Allorhodopirellula heiligendammensis: one gene and its partner. Each later gene encodes a partner of the first gene's protein in a complex. Links are inferred from orthologs where the notes say so. Each region holds a gene or a part of one and is shown in the gene's direction. Other genes may lie near its edges.

Region 1 (9,312 bases):
CATCGAACGGCGGCGCATCGAGCATCCGACTCGTCTCGCGAACGAAGCGGTAGGGTGTCGTGCCATCTTTACGCTGCTCGGTGCGGAAAGTTTTTACCACCAAATGCATCGCAGTCTGCCACTCTTCGTTGAAGATCGAGCTGTCGCCGGTCCGCTCAAAATAGGCATTGGCTAAACGGATGGGGTAGCAGAGCGAATCGATTTCCCACTTCCGCTCGTGCACGCCGGGGATGGGTGACGGTCGGTCACTGGCCCAATGAGACGGCTGCGTCAAATCTTTGTAGAAGGCGTTGGCGTAGGGATCTAAGAGAATGCACAAATTCTGACGGTGAATGAGGCCTCTGACCAACCGCGTCAGCTGCTTGTCCGATTTCATGTAAGGTAGGTATGGCCATACTTGTGCGGTGGAATCCCGCAACCACATCGCGTCAATATCTCCAGTGATGATGAAGGCATCGGGCTCGCCATCGACCTCTTCGTAATCAACCGTGGTGTCGAGCGTATTGGGATAGCAGTTTTCGAATAGCCATCCCAACTGCTCGTCCGCGATGTCTGCTTTCACTTTTGTAATCGTCGCTTCGACGGAGGGACTGGTGAACTTGCGTTGATCGATTGGAGGCCGCTTGCTGGCATACGAGCCGCCGTCTTGCGGATCATCAGCATGGGCGACGTGGCGTCCAGCGAGCGTGAGAGTCGCCCCTGCTGCGGCGGTGATTGCTTGACGCCGCGAAAATCCCGGCAAACGATTCGTACTTGGATTGGGATGAGTCATGGTGTTTTGAAAAAGAGAGAGACGCGTATCGATGAGAGACTTCTGCATTCGACTGTCGTTGCCGGGCCGCATGCGTGTCTGGCGGAGTGTGCGCTGTGTGATCGTGCTAGAACCCTGCTAACATTGCGGTGCCGAGGAAGTGCAGCCATCCTCCATACGGTTACCGCAGGCGAAACAGAATTGACAGCCCGGCGGTTTAGCGATTGCCAACTCACCCCATTATACCTGCCTGCGATAACCCGGTTTGAAGACGAACCGCCCTCTTCCCCGGGGGTGAGGGCAGAAACCAGCAGTTTTGAATACCAAAGTCTTACCCGTCGCCAAGGTCAGCTGTCGCTGGCGCAGGGAGAGACACCCCGACAGCGAGCCGATCGGATCCGAGCCGCAGCAAATTAAGACCGAGCTTGTACAGCAATCAACCACCCTGACAATTCGATGCCGTCCTCACGGCCAGGATGGCAGAGCCCAGTTTAAGGCCTAGTCCAGATCTATAGAAATGTCTTCCATGATTCGTAGCGTGGGTCGTCACATGACAAAGTCATCAGCGGGTTGAAGCGTGGCTTGGCCGGGTGCGATAGCAATTTCATGTGAGCCTGTTGCGGAGTTCGACCACCTTTGCGGCTATTGCACCGCAGGCAACTGCACACGATGTTCTCCCACGTTGTCGCTCCGCCATGAGAGCGAGGCACCACATGGTCTAGGCTCAGTTTCGCCAGCGGTTCGGTCTTGCCGCAGTATTGGCAGCGATATTCATCTCGCGCGAACAGGTTACGTCGATTGAATCGCACTGTCTGCACTGGCATCCGATCGAATCGCGTCAAGCGCGCAATTCGAGGGACTTTGATTTCGAATTCGACCGCTTGCAAGAACTCCTCGCCGGGGTGCTTGTCCAGCGAAGCCAATTGGCTCAGTTCGCACCAGGAGTCGAAGTCGTAACTGACGTACTGGCCGTCATCGCAATCGATCACCTCGGCGCAGTCGCGGTACAGTAGCGTCATCGCACGACGCACGTTGACTACTCGAATCGGCATGTAGAACCGATTCAAAACGAGCACATTGGTATCTAAAACCCTTGCGTTCATGGATACTGCTTTCCTCTCGCCTAGCGAAATTGGGATCACGTATTCGTTGCGTCCATATTAGCGGCAGGCACGGCGCCGTTCCACATCGAGAGGCGGATTGTTAAAAAGCTGTCCGAAACACCTCGCCAATACTTTTGTTCATTTGAGACGGTATTCGGTGAAATCGGGTTCACCCGCAACGAGAGACTTCATGGAACCATGATCGAACCAACCGATTTTCTTCACAATCTCATGGCGGGGGTGGCGACACAGTTGATCGCCGAGAGCGTTTCGGATCCCGCGCCCGATCCGGGGTGGTTATTGCAATTGCAGGAATCTGCCAGGCCTGTGGTTACATCGGGGGGGACGTTTCTGATCGCTACCGTACTGGTCCTGATCTGTCTGGGAGCATGGTTGCTCAATTTGATCGCCTTGCCTGGCAATTGGCTGGCGGTTTTGGCGATGGGAGTCTACGCCTGGCTAGGACCCGAATCGGGCCGAGGTCAGCTCGGCCTGGTGCCGTTGGGCCTAGCATTTTTAGCGGCGATTCTGGGCGAAATCGTTGAGTTCGCTGCTGGAGCGGTCGGTGCAAGTCGCGCCGGGGCTAGTCGACGGGGGACCATCATGGCCATCGGTGGTTCCATGATGGGTGCGATCGCAGGTGGCATCATTGGTCTACCCATCCCGGTGATCGGCCCAGTCCTCGCTGCGTTATTGTTTGGGGGATTGGGCGCCACTGCTGGGGCCATGCTGGCGGAATGGCAGGATGGGAAGCCTTGGCGAGAGAATTGGCGGATCGGCCACGCCGCATTTTGGGGACGAACAACAGGCACGGTTGGCAAAATGTTGATTGGAATCTTGATCGTGCTGATTTGCCTGATCGCTGTGCTGATCTAGGATTTTCCGAGGAATTTGGCTAATCTGACAGCAGTTTCCGTGATTTCCAATTCTTCCACTCTCGGCCTGCTGCCTCTTATTTATGCTCAAAGCGCTCGAGCTGGCCGGATTCAAGAGTTTTGCGGATCGAACCCGCTTTGATTTTCCTGATGGGATCACCGTCGTGGTTGGGCCCAATGGGTCCGGGAAATCGAACATCGTCGATGCCATGAAGTGGGTGCTGGGGAGCCAGAGCGCAAAAAGTTTGCGTGGGAAAGACATGTCCGACGTGATCTTCAAAGGATCGCAGACGCGTGGCCCCGCCGGTGCCGCTGAGGCGACCATCATCTTCGATAATACGGGCGGCGAACTCCCTGTGGACGCCCCCGAGGTCCACGTTACACGCCGCGTATATCGCAGCGGTGAAGGCGAGTACCTGATCAACAACCAAGCGGTCCGGTTGAAAGATATCCGTGCGTTGATTCGCGGTACCGGGATCGGCATTGACGCCTACAGCCTCATCGAGCAGGGCAAAGTCGATCGGATGCTGCAGGCGAATGCGAAGGACCGCCGCGCGATTTTCGAAGAAGCCGCCGGCATCAGCCGCTTCAAGGCAAAAAAAGTGGAGGCGGAGCGGCGATTGGCCCGCGTCCAACAGAACCTGACGCGACTGGGAGACATCGTCGATGAAGTTGCCACGCGCCTGAAGACGCTCAAAAGCCAGGCTGGAAAAGCGGAACGATACCGCCAGGCGAGTGATCGCCTCAAAGAACTACGTACCGTCGTCGCCTGGACCGATTGGCTGGCGTTGTGCGATGAATTGAAATCGGCACAGCAGCGATTGACCGACGCCACAGCTGAGCATACCCGCCTGGAGGCGGAACGCGAGTCGCTCGAGGAACAGCGTCAAACCGCCGAACAGGGGCTACAGGCGATTGCCGACGAAGCTCGTGATGCGGAGCGGACGCGCGGCGAACTGTCCGGCGAAGTTGCGCGACTGCAAGGCCGCCGCGAATCAGACCAGACCACGTTCGTCGAGCAGCGACGAGCGCTCGCCAGTCATTACCGCCGCTTGCGAGTCACTCGCACGGCATCCGGAAATGCGACCGCCGATCTGCAGAAAGCCATTTCAGACTGGGAGCTCGCCCAAACCCAAGCTGCTGAGGTGCTCGCGAAGAAGCAACAGATTACCGCCGATCGTGATCGCTTCCAAAGCCAAGTCCATGCCATCGCGGATCGGCGTGACGAGTTGCAGCGAGAGCACTTGGCGTCGGTCAGACGCGTTGCTGATCACGAGGCTAACCGTCAGAGAGTCTCCCAGCAGATCGTCGAGGCCAAACGGGCAATCGCTGAAACACAGCGAAGCCTTGAGGTTGCCCAGGAAAACCTGTGTGCTGCCCAGGAAGAATACGAAGCTGCCAATGCTCAAGTAGCCCAGCTCGTTGCTGAAATCGCCACATCCCAAAAACACGTCGAGATCGCAGACGCGAAACTTGCCGAAACTCGCCGCGTGTTCGAACGGCGGCGGGATGAAGTCGGGTCGCTGAAGATTCGCCTGCAAGGGATCACGGAACGTGCCAAGGTGCTCGGTGAGCTCGAAGCACGGCACGATGGGGTCAGCGGCGGTGTGCGTGAAATTTTGACATTGCCGGAAGGTCCACTCCGCAGCCAGTTGGTCGGTCTGGTCGCAGAGTGTTTTGACGTCGATCGACAGGTTGCTATGCTGATTGATGCCGCCCTGGGCCCGCGCAGCCAATACGTGATCGTGCGTGGTGCGGCGATCCACGACGCCATCGCTGCAGGTGAGCTACAGGTTCCCAGCCGAGTGGGGATCATCCGCTTGGATGAATTGCCCAACCGCCGCCCCGGCGATCAGATTCGGCTCGATGGGCTCGCAGGAGTGATTGGACGGGCAGATCGCATGGTCGAGTGCCATGCCGATCTGCAGCCACTGGTCCGTCACCTACTGGGAAACACTTGGCTGGTCGATTCCATCACGACCGCCATGGGACTTCGAAAACTCTCAGGGGCTGGCCTGCGATTCGTCACGGCTTCCGGCGACCTGCTCGATAACGATGGATCATGCGTCCTCGGCCCTCCCGGTGGCGAAAGTGGGCTCATCAGTCGCCGCAGCGAGCTGCAAGCAGCGCGGTCGGAGATGCAGCACTACGGATTCCAGATCAACGAAGGCGAAAAGGAACTCGCTCGTCTGGCCGGTGAGATTGACGAGCATGCAGCCGAATTCGGTCGTCACGAACAGGCTCAACGCAATTGGATCACCGCTCATGCCGCTGCGGAGGCTCGCAGCCATCACGTGGCTGAGCGGTTGGCCGCGAGGCAGGCGTCAGTCGATCAATTCAGCATCGCCAGTCGCGAACACCAACAGTCCCACGACCTCGCCAAGCAGCAAGACAGCAAACTGCAGGCGGCCATTGACGAGGGGAAATCGGCTATCGATCAGCTCGAACAGCAACGCTCAGCAATTGAATCGGAACTGAGTGATGCGACTGCGGAATTGCAAGCCGTGCAGAGCGAAGCGATGAACGTGTCGGTCGAATCGGCAAGGTTAGAACAACAGGTGGAATCGCTCGCGACGGCTGCCGAGGTAGCACGCCGAGACCAGACTCAACGTGAGGCAGCCAAACAGGAATTACGCGACGCGATCGCGCACACTCGGTCGCGCCTTGCCCAAGTGGAAGCCAGCATCGTTGGCGCAGACGATCGTTTGGCCGAACGATTGATTGCCATGGAGGCCGTCGACGAACAACTTCGCCAGTTCGCTCACCGCGCCGCATCACAGCGTGCTGTGGCGAAGTCCGTGCAAGCGAAATCGCAGGCTGGCGCAAAGGCCGCGACCGCGGCCACGGAAGCCATGGCATCGATTTCCTCGGCACGCGATGCTGCGGAACTCAAACGCACGACGCTCGCTGAGCGAATTGCCGAAGACTACAGCATCGATCTGCGAAATGACGAGCCGCCCGAAGAACTCGCTGAAATCGAGGACCGCGACGAGGTCGATGCGGAAATCAGCAAACTTCGCACAGCAGTCCAAAATGTCGGATCGGTCAATATGGAAGCTCTCGAAGAGCTCAATGAGCTGCAGGTTCGCTATGATGAGCTGCATGGGCAATACCAAGACCTGACCGCGGCCAAGGATTCCCTCCAACGAGTGATCGCGCGGATCAACGCGGACTCGCGACGCTTGTTCCTTGATACGCTCGAAGCGATCCGGCAAAACTTTCAAAAGCTCTATCGAAAGTCATTCGGCGGTGGACATGCGGATTTGGTGCTGGAAGAGTGCGACGACCCGCTCGAAGCCGGTGTGGAAATTGTCGCCACCCCGCCCGGCAAACCCAGTTTCAGTAACTCGCTTCTTTCCGGTGGTGAGAAGGCCCTGACCGCGGTCGCGCTGCTGATGTCCATCTTCCAGTACCGCCCCAGTCCGTTCTGTGTCCTCGACGAAGTCGACGCGCCTTTCGATGAAGCCAACATTGGCCGATTCGTGACCGTGCTCAATGAGTTTCTCGATCAATCCAAATTCGTCGTCGTCACTCACAGCAAAAAAACGATGACCGCAGCAACCACTTTGTATGGCGTTACCATGCAAGAGTCCGGTGTCAGCAAACAGGTCTCGATCCGCTTCGAGGATGTCAGCGAGGACGGCCAAATCAGCGCGGCATGAGCGAGATTCAGGCGACGCCCGGTGATGTCGCTGCCTGATTGGCATCGCTGCCTCATACTCGTTCATTCGCACGCGAGTCGTCCCCTGTTGCCCAACGCTTACGGGCAATCTGCCATTCTGCGCTCGCATGCTGGAACACTACTTTGCCGCCTGTGCAGTCGACAACATGTATCATGCCGGCTGAGCTTGGGCGGGCAGCACGCCATTCAAAGGCACCAAGCACACCGCCTCGTATTTTGGAGGCACTCGCAACCCCATGGTCATTTCATGGCCACAGGTGCTTCGCCTCAGTCCCATTCCACGCTCCCAGTTTTCTCATGTCGTAGATAGTTTCAAGTAGTCAACAGTGGCGTAGTGCGAATGGTTTTTTCCTAAGAAATAATCATGTTGGAAAAGGCGAATCCTGATCTGCGGCGTGATTCAGAGGACGCGTGCGAACTCCGCGCATGCTCATGGGGGCAACGACGGCGCGTGCGGGGGGACCGGCAAGCCAAATCGGGCGTCCGCTCTGGCGGTAAAATCGATTTCCCAAAAGTATGGCTGGAGTGGTACAATCGCATCTGCTGTGACGATGACTTGTCCCAGAAATCCACCATGACCCCTCACCCACGGACGGACGCCTGAACGACCCTTCATCCCCTGAACCTGCCGCTGAGCCTCCCGAGTCCGCTGCCACCTTCGAGTTCAAGGGGCATGCGCACGCGGCGGCGAAGGTAAAAACGTTTCCCAACGAGCCTGGTGTCTATTTGATGAAGGACGCTGCCGGGGTCGTGATCTACGTTGGCAAAGCAAAGAATCTTCGCAACCGCGCGGGTAGCTATTTTCTCAAAGCCGCCGAGGTGGATGCTCGCACAGCCAGCTGGATTCCCGATATTGCGGACATCGACTTCGTCCAGTGCGAGAGCGAGGTCGACGCGTTGCTGATGGAGTCGAGGCTGATTAAAGACATCCAGCCTCGGAACAACAAAGACCTCAAAGACGATAAATCATTCCCCTACCTGATGATCACGACACGCGAAGAGTTTCCGCGCGTCGAGGTCACACGCGAACCGAAAACGTCGGGCGTGAAACTGTACGGACCGTTTACCAGTGCCGGGGCGTTGCGGGGGGCGATCCAGGTGATGCAGCGGATTTTTAAATTTCGCACCTGCACGCTCGACATCAGCGAATCGGACGAGAAATGGAAATGGTTTCGCCCGTGCCTGCTAGCGAGCATCAACCAGTGCACCGCCCCCTGTAATTTTCGTATCAGCAAGGAGGACTATCGCCGCGATATTAAACGCTTGCAAACGTTTCTCGACGGTGGCAAAACGAAACTGATCAAAGACATGAAGGCGGAAATGGCGACCGCCAGTGCTGAACTGGAGTTCGAACGAGCCGCGGTGCTGCGTGACGAGATTCAAATGCTCGAGCGGTTGTCCGAACGTGGTGAACTCGATACCCATGCTCAGCCGGAGGTTTTTTATATCGATCCCAAAAAGGGACTCGCGGGATTGAAGAAAGTCCTGCGGTTGAATGAAACTCCGCGGGTGATTGAGGGCGTCGACATTGCGCATCTCGGTGGCAATGAAACGGTCGCTTCGCTGGTCCAGTTCATCGATGGCTTACCGTTCAAGCCAGGCTATCGTCGATACAAAATTCAGGACGTCAAAGGCGTCGACGATTTTCGTAGCATTTACGAGGTCGTGTCACGACGATTCCGACGCCTGAGCGATTCGGGTGATGCATTCCCTGATATTTTGCTGATCGACGGAGGGAAAGGGCAATTGAGTGCTGCGATGGCAGCGTTTCGAGATCAACAAATCACGCCACCGACCGTGATTTCCCTCGCGAAACGCGACGAAGAGATATTTCGGCCTGGAAATCCCGAGCCGCTCCGATTGAGTAAGAACGCCTTTGCACTAAGGCTATTGCAGTACGTTCGCGACGAATCGCATCGTTTTGCCCAGCATTACCACCACATATTGCGAAATCGGTCGACTTTCGATCGCTAAGCTCGGATTGATCTTCGAACCTTTGCCCGCGACAAACTGTCTGTCAATGAGTTAACATGAAAGCGTCTCTGTAGCTACCGTCACCCGGCGTCGGGCAGGGCCGCGATAATGCGATCTGTGTCCCACCGAGCACGGCTACGGACTCAATCACTTTTTTAATCATTCTCTCCAACCGGAGTCCCCATCCACCTCGTGTCTCATCCACACAATTCTTCGGACCTGATCTCGCTGGTCGACAACGGTCCCGAACGCAGCATTCTGGCGCGTCTCATTCTTCCTGATGTGGTCGTCGATGACGATCCGTTGGAAGAACTCCACGGTTTGGCGACGACGGCTGGTACGGAGGTCGTCGACGAGCTGACTCAGCGGCGTGGGACGCCTGATCATTCGACTTATCTTGGTAAGGGTAAAGTTGAAGAACTCCGCTTAATGGTCGAGCGGCATGAAGCGCATGTCATCTTTTTTGATAACGATTTGTCGCCCGCGCAGGTCCGCAATTTAGAGAAAGCGACCCATGCGAAGGTCATCGATCGGACTGAATTGATTCTCGATATCTTTGCTGCGGGAGCGCGGACCCACGAATCGCGGCTGGCCGTCGAATTGGCGCAGCTAGAGTATTCGCTTCCCCGGCTGAAGCGGATGTGGACTCACCTGTCACGACAATCGATGGGCGTGGGCATGCGAGGGCCCGGTGAGAAACAACTCGAGGTCGACAGGCGACTGGCCCAGAAACGCATCCATGATCTAAAAGTTGAACTTGAGAAAGTCGAGTCGCGACGGGAGCGGCAAGTTGCCAGTCGTAATGAGATTCCAACGATCTCATTGGTCGGTTACACCAACGCGGGTAAAAGCACGTTAATGAATGCACTGACCGGTGCGGGTGTGCTCGCTGAAGACAAGTTGTTTGCGACTCTGGAAACTCGAACT
Region 2 (5,349 bases), on another replicon or contig:
ACGGACGCCGGATGTCGCCTGGATGCAGTGGTACCGTGAAACCGCCGAGCTCTACGCGGCCGACTGCACGTCGCAAGGGCAGTCCGTAGTGGCTCGAGATTCTGCGTCCGAAACTGTCTTTCGCACCGTCTCGACAGGGCTTCAAAAATCGACAGGGCATCAAGAAACCGACCTCCAATCCAGCAACGGCAATCCCGAGGCGGCAACGCCGTTGACCCGCTGGCGAGATTTCTGGATGGATCGTCAAGCGAAAGCGACCTCTTGGCTAACCGAGTATGAGCAGCAGAACCTGGCCCGGCGTGCGGCGATCAACGCATCGATCCAAATCACCCCCACACGATCCTGGCTACCCTCGCCAACAATGAGTGCGAAGGCGGCGATGATCGCCACTCTGGTGATGCTGCTGGGACTGGTCTGGCGAGCGATTTTTCCGCCACGGTCCTTTTTTCTGTCACGGTCCAGTAGCGGAATGCTGAGCGCGAGTACGAACGAGAACGCTGCGACCGGCAATACTGCGGCGATGTGTTTTCGAGAATCTTGGGTTCGGATGCGGCAGCCTGCCAGTGTGGTCCTGCGTGGGCTAGCGGGCTGGGGGATCGTGCTGTCGAGTTTGGTGGCATGCATTTCGGTCGTGATCCATTCTTTGGTATCCTAAGGGCGAGCGACGTTAGCTGAGGTCTCACGGCCTATCAGGTTCGTCGCTTTCGGGGCCCGATGGGTGAATACAAATCCGAACCGCCCGTGAGTCGTTCACGACGACCTCGTTGGCGCAGCGAGTTCATCAACCAGCAGGGCCCTGACGGTTTTCGGCGCATACGGCCAGCCTCAACGCCACTTCTCGTTTCCAGTTTTCCCTCTCGGCTCCGGGCCATGACCTTCCGCATTGATTTGCCCGCTTACCGAGGTCCGATCGATCTGCTGCTGTATCTGGTCAGGCGGCAAGAATTGTCGTTGTCAGAGATGTCACTGGCGAAAGTCGTGGCTCAGTACGTCGAGTACATGGACCTCCTGCAGGAACTGGACCTGGGCGAGGTCGGTGACTTTCTCGAACTCGCTGCCACGCTGGTGGAGATGAAGAGCCTCGCGGTACTGCCAAAGATCGAGGACGATGAGACCGAGGAAGTGATCGAGGACTCGCACGAAGAACTCGTCCAAAAGTTGCTGGAGTACAAAGAAATACGTGACGCAGCCTCGGTGCTCGACGAGATGTCGACACGCTGGCAGACGCGGTTTGAACGTCTCGCCGATGACTTGCCATCACGGCGAAACGATCCTGCCGACCAACCGATCGTTGAACTCGAGATCTGGGATTTAGTATCCGCCTTCGGCCGCATCATGCGTGAATCGGCGGGACCACCGGCGACAGAGGTGATCTACGACGACACGCCCATCCACGTCTACATGCAGCGAATTCATCATGCGTTGGCCGACCGTGAGCGGGTCGAGTTGATCGACATGATCGAGCCCGGGCAGCACAAATCTGCGTACATCGGGTGGTTCTTGGCGATGCTCGAATTAACCCGTCACCATGGTGCGGCGGTCGCCGAAAACGAAAACGGCGACATCGAAGTCGTACGCACCGAGCACTATCGGGCGGAGCTCAACGTCAATGAAGTCGATAATTACGCTGCCGAAGCGATTGACAAGAGCAACATGCCAATCCGGATGCGATAGCGCTCCCTGGCGGCGTGAGCAGAAAAATGTGTTTTCGACTGCGATCCCACCGAAATACCGGGCGATAACTACCGCAGCTTATCGCGGTCGATGACGGGATTGGCTGCACCTTGGCTGATCAAGAACAGCACACCCTGTTGCGGTTGATTTGCTTTCATCGCATTTTGATTGATCGGAACGCCATAGCAGGCGTAATTGCCAGTGGTGGTGTCGAGCACGTAGATCACCGACCTGCCGATGGGGCGATTGCTCGCCGAGAGAAAATCCGACGTTCCGGTGACCATCATATAACTGCCCCCTTTCGCTTCCATCCCTAACGCGTCAGCGACATTGACGGTGTAGCTGGCCATGAAGCGTCCCACGCGGGGATAGAGCACCGAGCACTGCAGCAACCCTGAATTGTGGTCGAGAACAAACAGCGCTTCGTTGGTGTCCGCCAGTGGGCCCGTGCACATCGAGAATCGTTCACTCGATACCGCCGCAGTCGCGTTGGCAATCGGCAGCCCCTGCCACGCCCCATCCAGCGGTGACGAAGTGCGCGCCGCTTGACGTGCCACACCCGCGAAATAGACCGCTACCAAAATCGCCATGACTGTCGTCGCGAGCAAGGCCGCTGTGATGCACCGCTGGCGGTGCGGTGATCGCCACGCTGCACAACACACGTGAGTTCGAGAATTAGCGATGGAGGTCGTTTCGAGAGGATTATCTTGCATCGCAGAGTCGCTTAAGGGGGGGAGACAAGTGACAGGAGTGCCGCCAGAACGGCAAAAATGACGCGGGTGATCGCCATCTGACTCTATCATTGTACCGATTGCCCGAGAACTTTACGATTGCAGAATCCACTGTTTCCTATCACCCCTCCCTCCCCCAGAGAACTGACATGGCGCTGAATCCTCCCTTGAATCGCAAGCTCCGCATGGGCCTTGTCGGTGGTGGCCCAGGGTCGTTCATAGGCCCGGTTCATGGCATCGCAGCCGAGTTTGATCATCGGTGTACGTTGACGGCGGGAGTATTCTCGAGCGATCCTGAACGGAGCAAGAAGGCCGCACCTAGCTATGGTGTGGACGAGTCCCGCACCTACGGCAACTACGAAGCGATGCTCGATGCCGAAGCCCGTTTGCCCGACGACGAACGCGTCGACTTCATCAGTATCGCGACGCCCAATCACACTCACTACGAAATTGCCAAAGCGGCCGTCGAAGCGGGGTTCAACGTCGTCTGCGACAAACCGATCACGCTCGATTTGGCGCAAGCGGAATCGTTGCTCAAAACCATTGAAAACTCAGACGTTGTGTTCGCCTTAACGCACAACTACACCGGCTACCCCATGATTCGCCAAGCCCGAGAGATGATTCAGGCAGGGGAACTCGGCAAGATCAATGCGATTCGCTGTCAGTACATTCAAGGTTGGCTCGCCGGTACGAGCGAGGATGATGGGGGTCAGCTGTCGGCCTGGAGAACGGATCCAGCCAAGAGCGGGGCGGCAGGAACGTTTGGCGATATCGCCACCCACGCGTTCCAGCTGGGACGGTACGTGACCGGCGAACTGCCCGAATCAGTCAGTTGTCACCTCAAGACGTTTGTACCGGGACGCCGCCTGGATGATTACGGCACTGCGGTGATTCGCTATCAAGATGGGGCCATCGGGGTGCTTACTGCTTCCCAGGTCACCCACGGCCGCGAGAATGATCTCGAGCTGGAAGTCGATGGCACGTTGGCATCACTGAAATGGCGGCAGGAATCGCCCAACGAACTGGTCGTCCGGCGAGCAGGCCAACCGCATCAAATCTACACTCGCAGCCCGGGCACAGGGACGATGACACCGCTCGCGGAGGCGTCAAGCCGATTACCTGCCGGCCATCCCGAGGGTTTTTACGATGCCTTCGCAAACCTCTACAATGCCGTTTTTGATGACATCACGCTGCGTGCCAGCGGCGCGGCGTTCGAGCGGCGAGATACCGTCTACCCCAACGTTTACGACGGCGTCGAGGGGATGCTGTTTATCCAGCAGTGTGTCGCCAGCAGCGAACAAGATGCCGCCTGGATGCCGCTGAACTATGCTGAAGCGCGTCAGTAGCGATGCGGACTAAGTGGCCCTCACAATGAACGAAGTCCCCCAGCCGGTCGTCCAGCACGCGGGAACGCTCTGACGTAACTGGGAAACATTGCCCCGCCCGAGCGAATGGGCCCCGACCGAGCGAATGGGCCCCGACCGAGCGAATGGGCCCCGAGCGAGCGAATAGGCTCTGGACGAGTGAATCCGTCCCGAGCGAGCACACAGGTTACGGGCGGAACAACTGTCCCGTCCTACGATGAATCTCCTAAAATTCCCGCCCGCAGTACTTTCAAATTGCGGGGATTCTGTCCCAAGTCACCTTTGCCGACGCGTGACTGACTGCAGGCGTCGACGCGGGTTCGCGGCAACTCGCCGGTTGCGGGCTGCTGCGGCGTCAACTCCACCCAGATATCGTCTACGAAACGAAAAACGGGCGTCGTGCGGGTGAGATGCAGACGATCTCCAGGTTCGGTCGTCTCGCCTGGAGCCAAATCCCATCCTGGTTGCCCGGCTACCCAGCTCTTGATTTTCTTGATTACGGCTGGGATATCGCCAGCCACCTCGAAGGGTCGCAACAAGGGATCGGGATCGGTTATCGACAACCGGGCGTTGTTGGTGGTCCAATCACGGCTCCAATCGTCGATCATCCAGAACAAGCGTCCGGTGATCGCGACACCGATCGTGATCGCTGCATAGCCCAACATTTTTTTCATTCGCCTCACGGTCACTCCGGTGGACACCATGGATTTGTTTGCACAGCAAGAAGCCGATCATTTGTTTGCCGCTCAGCCGTTGGCGGCAAGAATGCGTCCCCAAACGCTCGATGAGTTTGCGGGTCAGCACCACATCCTTGGTCCCGGCAAATTATTGCAGCGACTGATCGCCAGCGGCCGACTCGGTTCGATCATCCTCCATGGTCCGCCCGGTTGTGGCAAGACGACGCTGGCGAAACTGATCGCTGCGGAAACGGATGCCAAGCTGATTTCGCTCAATGCGATCAACAGTGGCGTCAAAGAGGTTCGCGAGGTGCTGCGGACGGCCGCCGATGAGGTCGCCGCCGGTGGCAAGCGTCCGATCTTATTCATTGACGAGATCCATCGCTTCAATAAATCACAGCAGGATGCCCTGCTAGCCGATGTGGAGGCTGGCGTGATCGCGTTGATCGGAGCAACGACCAGCAATCCGCACTTCGCAATTAACGGGGCATTGATTAGCCGTAGTCAAATCTTTGCGCTCGAACCATTAGCAGCGCAGCAGCTCGCCGAGCTTCTGCGGCGGGCCATCAACGACGTCGATCGCGGCTTGGGTGGGCGGGGGGTGGAAGTGACCGATGACGCAATCGAGTTCCTGGCGACAGCGACTGACGGCGATGCTCGGCGGGCGTTAGCAGCGTTGGAGGTCGCGGTCGAAAGCGTCGTCACTGAGGGAGGACGCGTCAATCGCGAAGTGGCGATGGAATCCTTAACCAACCGCGTGGGCGGTTACGACGGCACCGGCGATGACCACTACGACTTGGCCAGCGCGCTGATCAAGAGCATCCGTGGCAGCGACGTTGACGCTGCGATCTACTGGCTCGCCCGCATGCTCGAAGGCGGCGAGGACATCCGGTTCTTGTGCCG

Evidence for each region. The genes of interacting proteins can lie anywhere in the genome.
Region 2: the proteins of smc (region 1) and Poly21_RS10480 are in contact, whole or in part, in a crystal structure (PDB 3ZGX), measured with the Bacillus subtilis proteins. The link is inferred for Allorhodopirellula heiligendammensis from one-to-one orthologs.

The regions. Positions count from the first base shown.
Region 1 is NZ_SJPU01000001.1:850,721-860,032, forward strand. The notes cover bases 2,436-6,591. They hold smc (chromosome segregation protein SMC), read left to right. Parts: upstream 2,436-2,812; coding sequence 2,813-6,391; downstream 6,392-6,591. Other genes in these bases: Poly21_RS03230 (DUF456 domain-containing protein), read left to right, coding at 2,436-2,730. In the rest of the region: Poly21_RS03220 (glycoside hydrolase family 125 protein), read right to left, coding at 1-772; Poly21_RS03225 (HNH endonuclease), read right to left, coding at 1,261-1,854; more of Poly21_RS03230, read left to right, coding at 2,053-2,435; Poly21_RS03240 (excinuclease ABC subunit UvrC), read left to right, coding at 7,012-8,385; GTPase HflX, read left to right, coding at 8,578-9,312. UniProt on the Bacillus subtilis protein: Required for chromosome condensation and partitioning.
Region 2 is NZ_SJPU01000002.1:15,830-21,178, forward strand. Bases 1-2,772 are described here. They hold Poly21_RS10480 (segregation and condensation protein A), read left to right. Parts: upstream 1-870; coding sequence 871-1,674; downstream 1,675-2,772. Other genes in these bases: Poly21_RS10475 (hypothetical protein), read left to right, coding at 1-655; Poly21_RS10485 (hypothetical protein), read right to left, coding at 1,743-2,387; Poly21_RS10490 (Gfo/Idh/MocA family protein), read left to right, coding at 2,555-2,772. Also shown: more of Poly21_RS10490, read left to right, coding at 2,773-3,751; Poly21_RS10495 (DUF1499 domain-containing protein), read right to left, coding at 3,982-4,443; Poly21_RS10500 (replication-associated recombination protein A), read left to right, coding at 4,472-5,349. UniProt on the Bacillus subtilis protein: Participates in chromosomal partition during cell division. May act via the formation of a condensin-like complex containing Smc and ScpB that pull DNA away from mid-cell into both cell halves.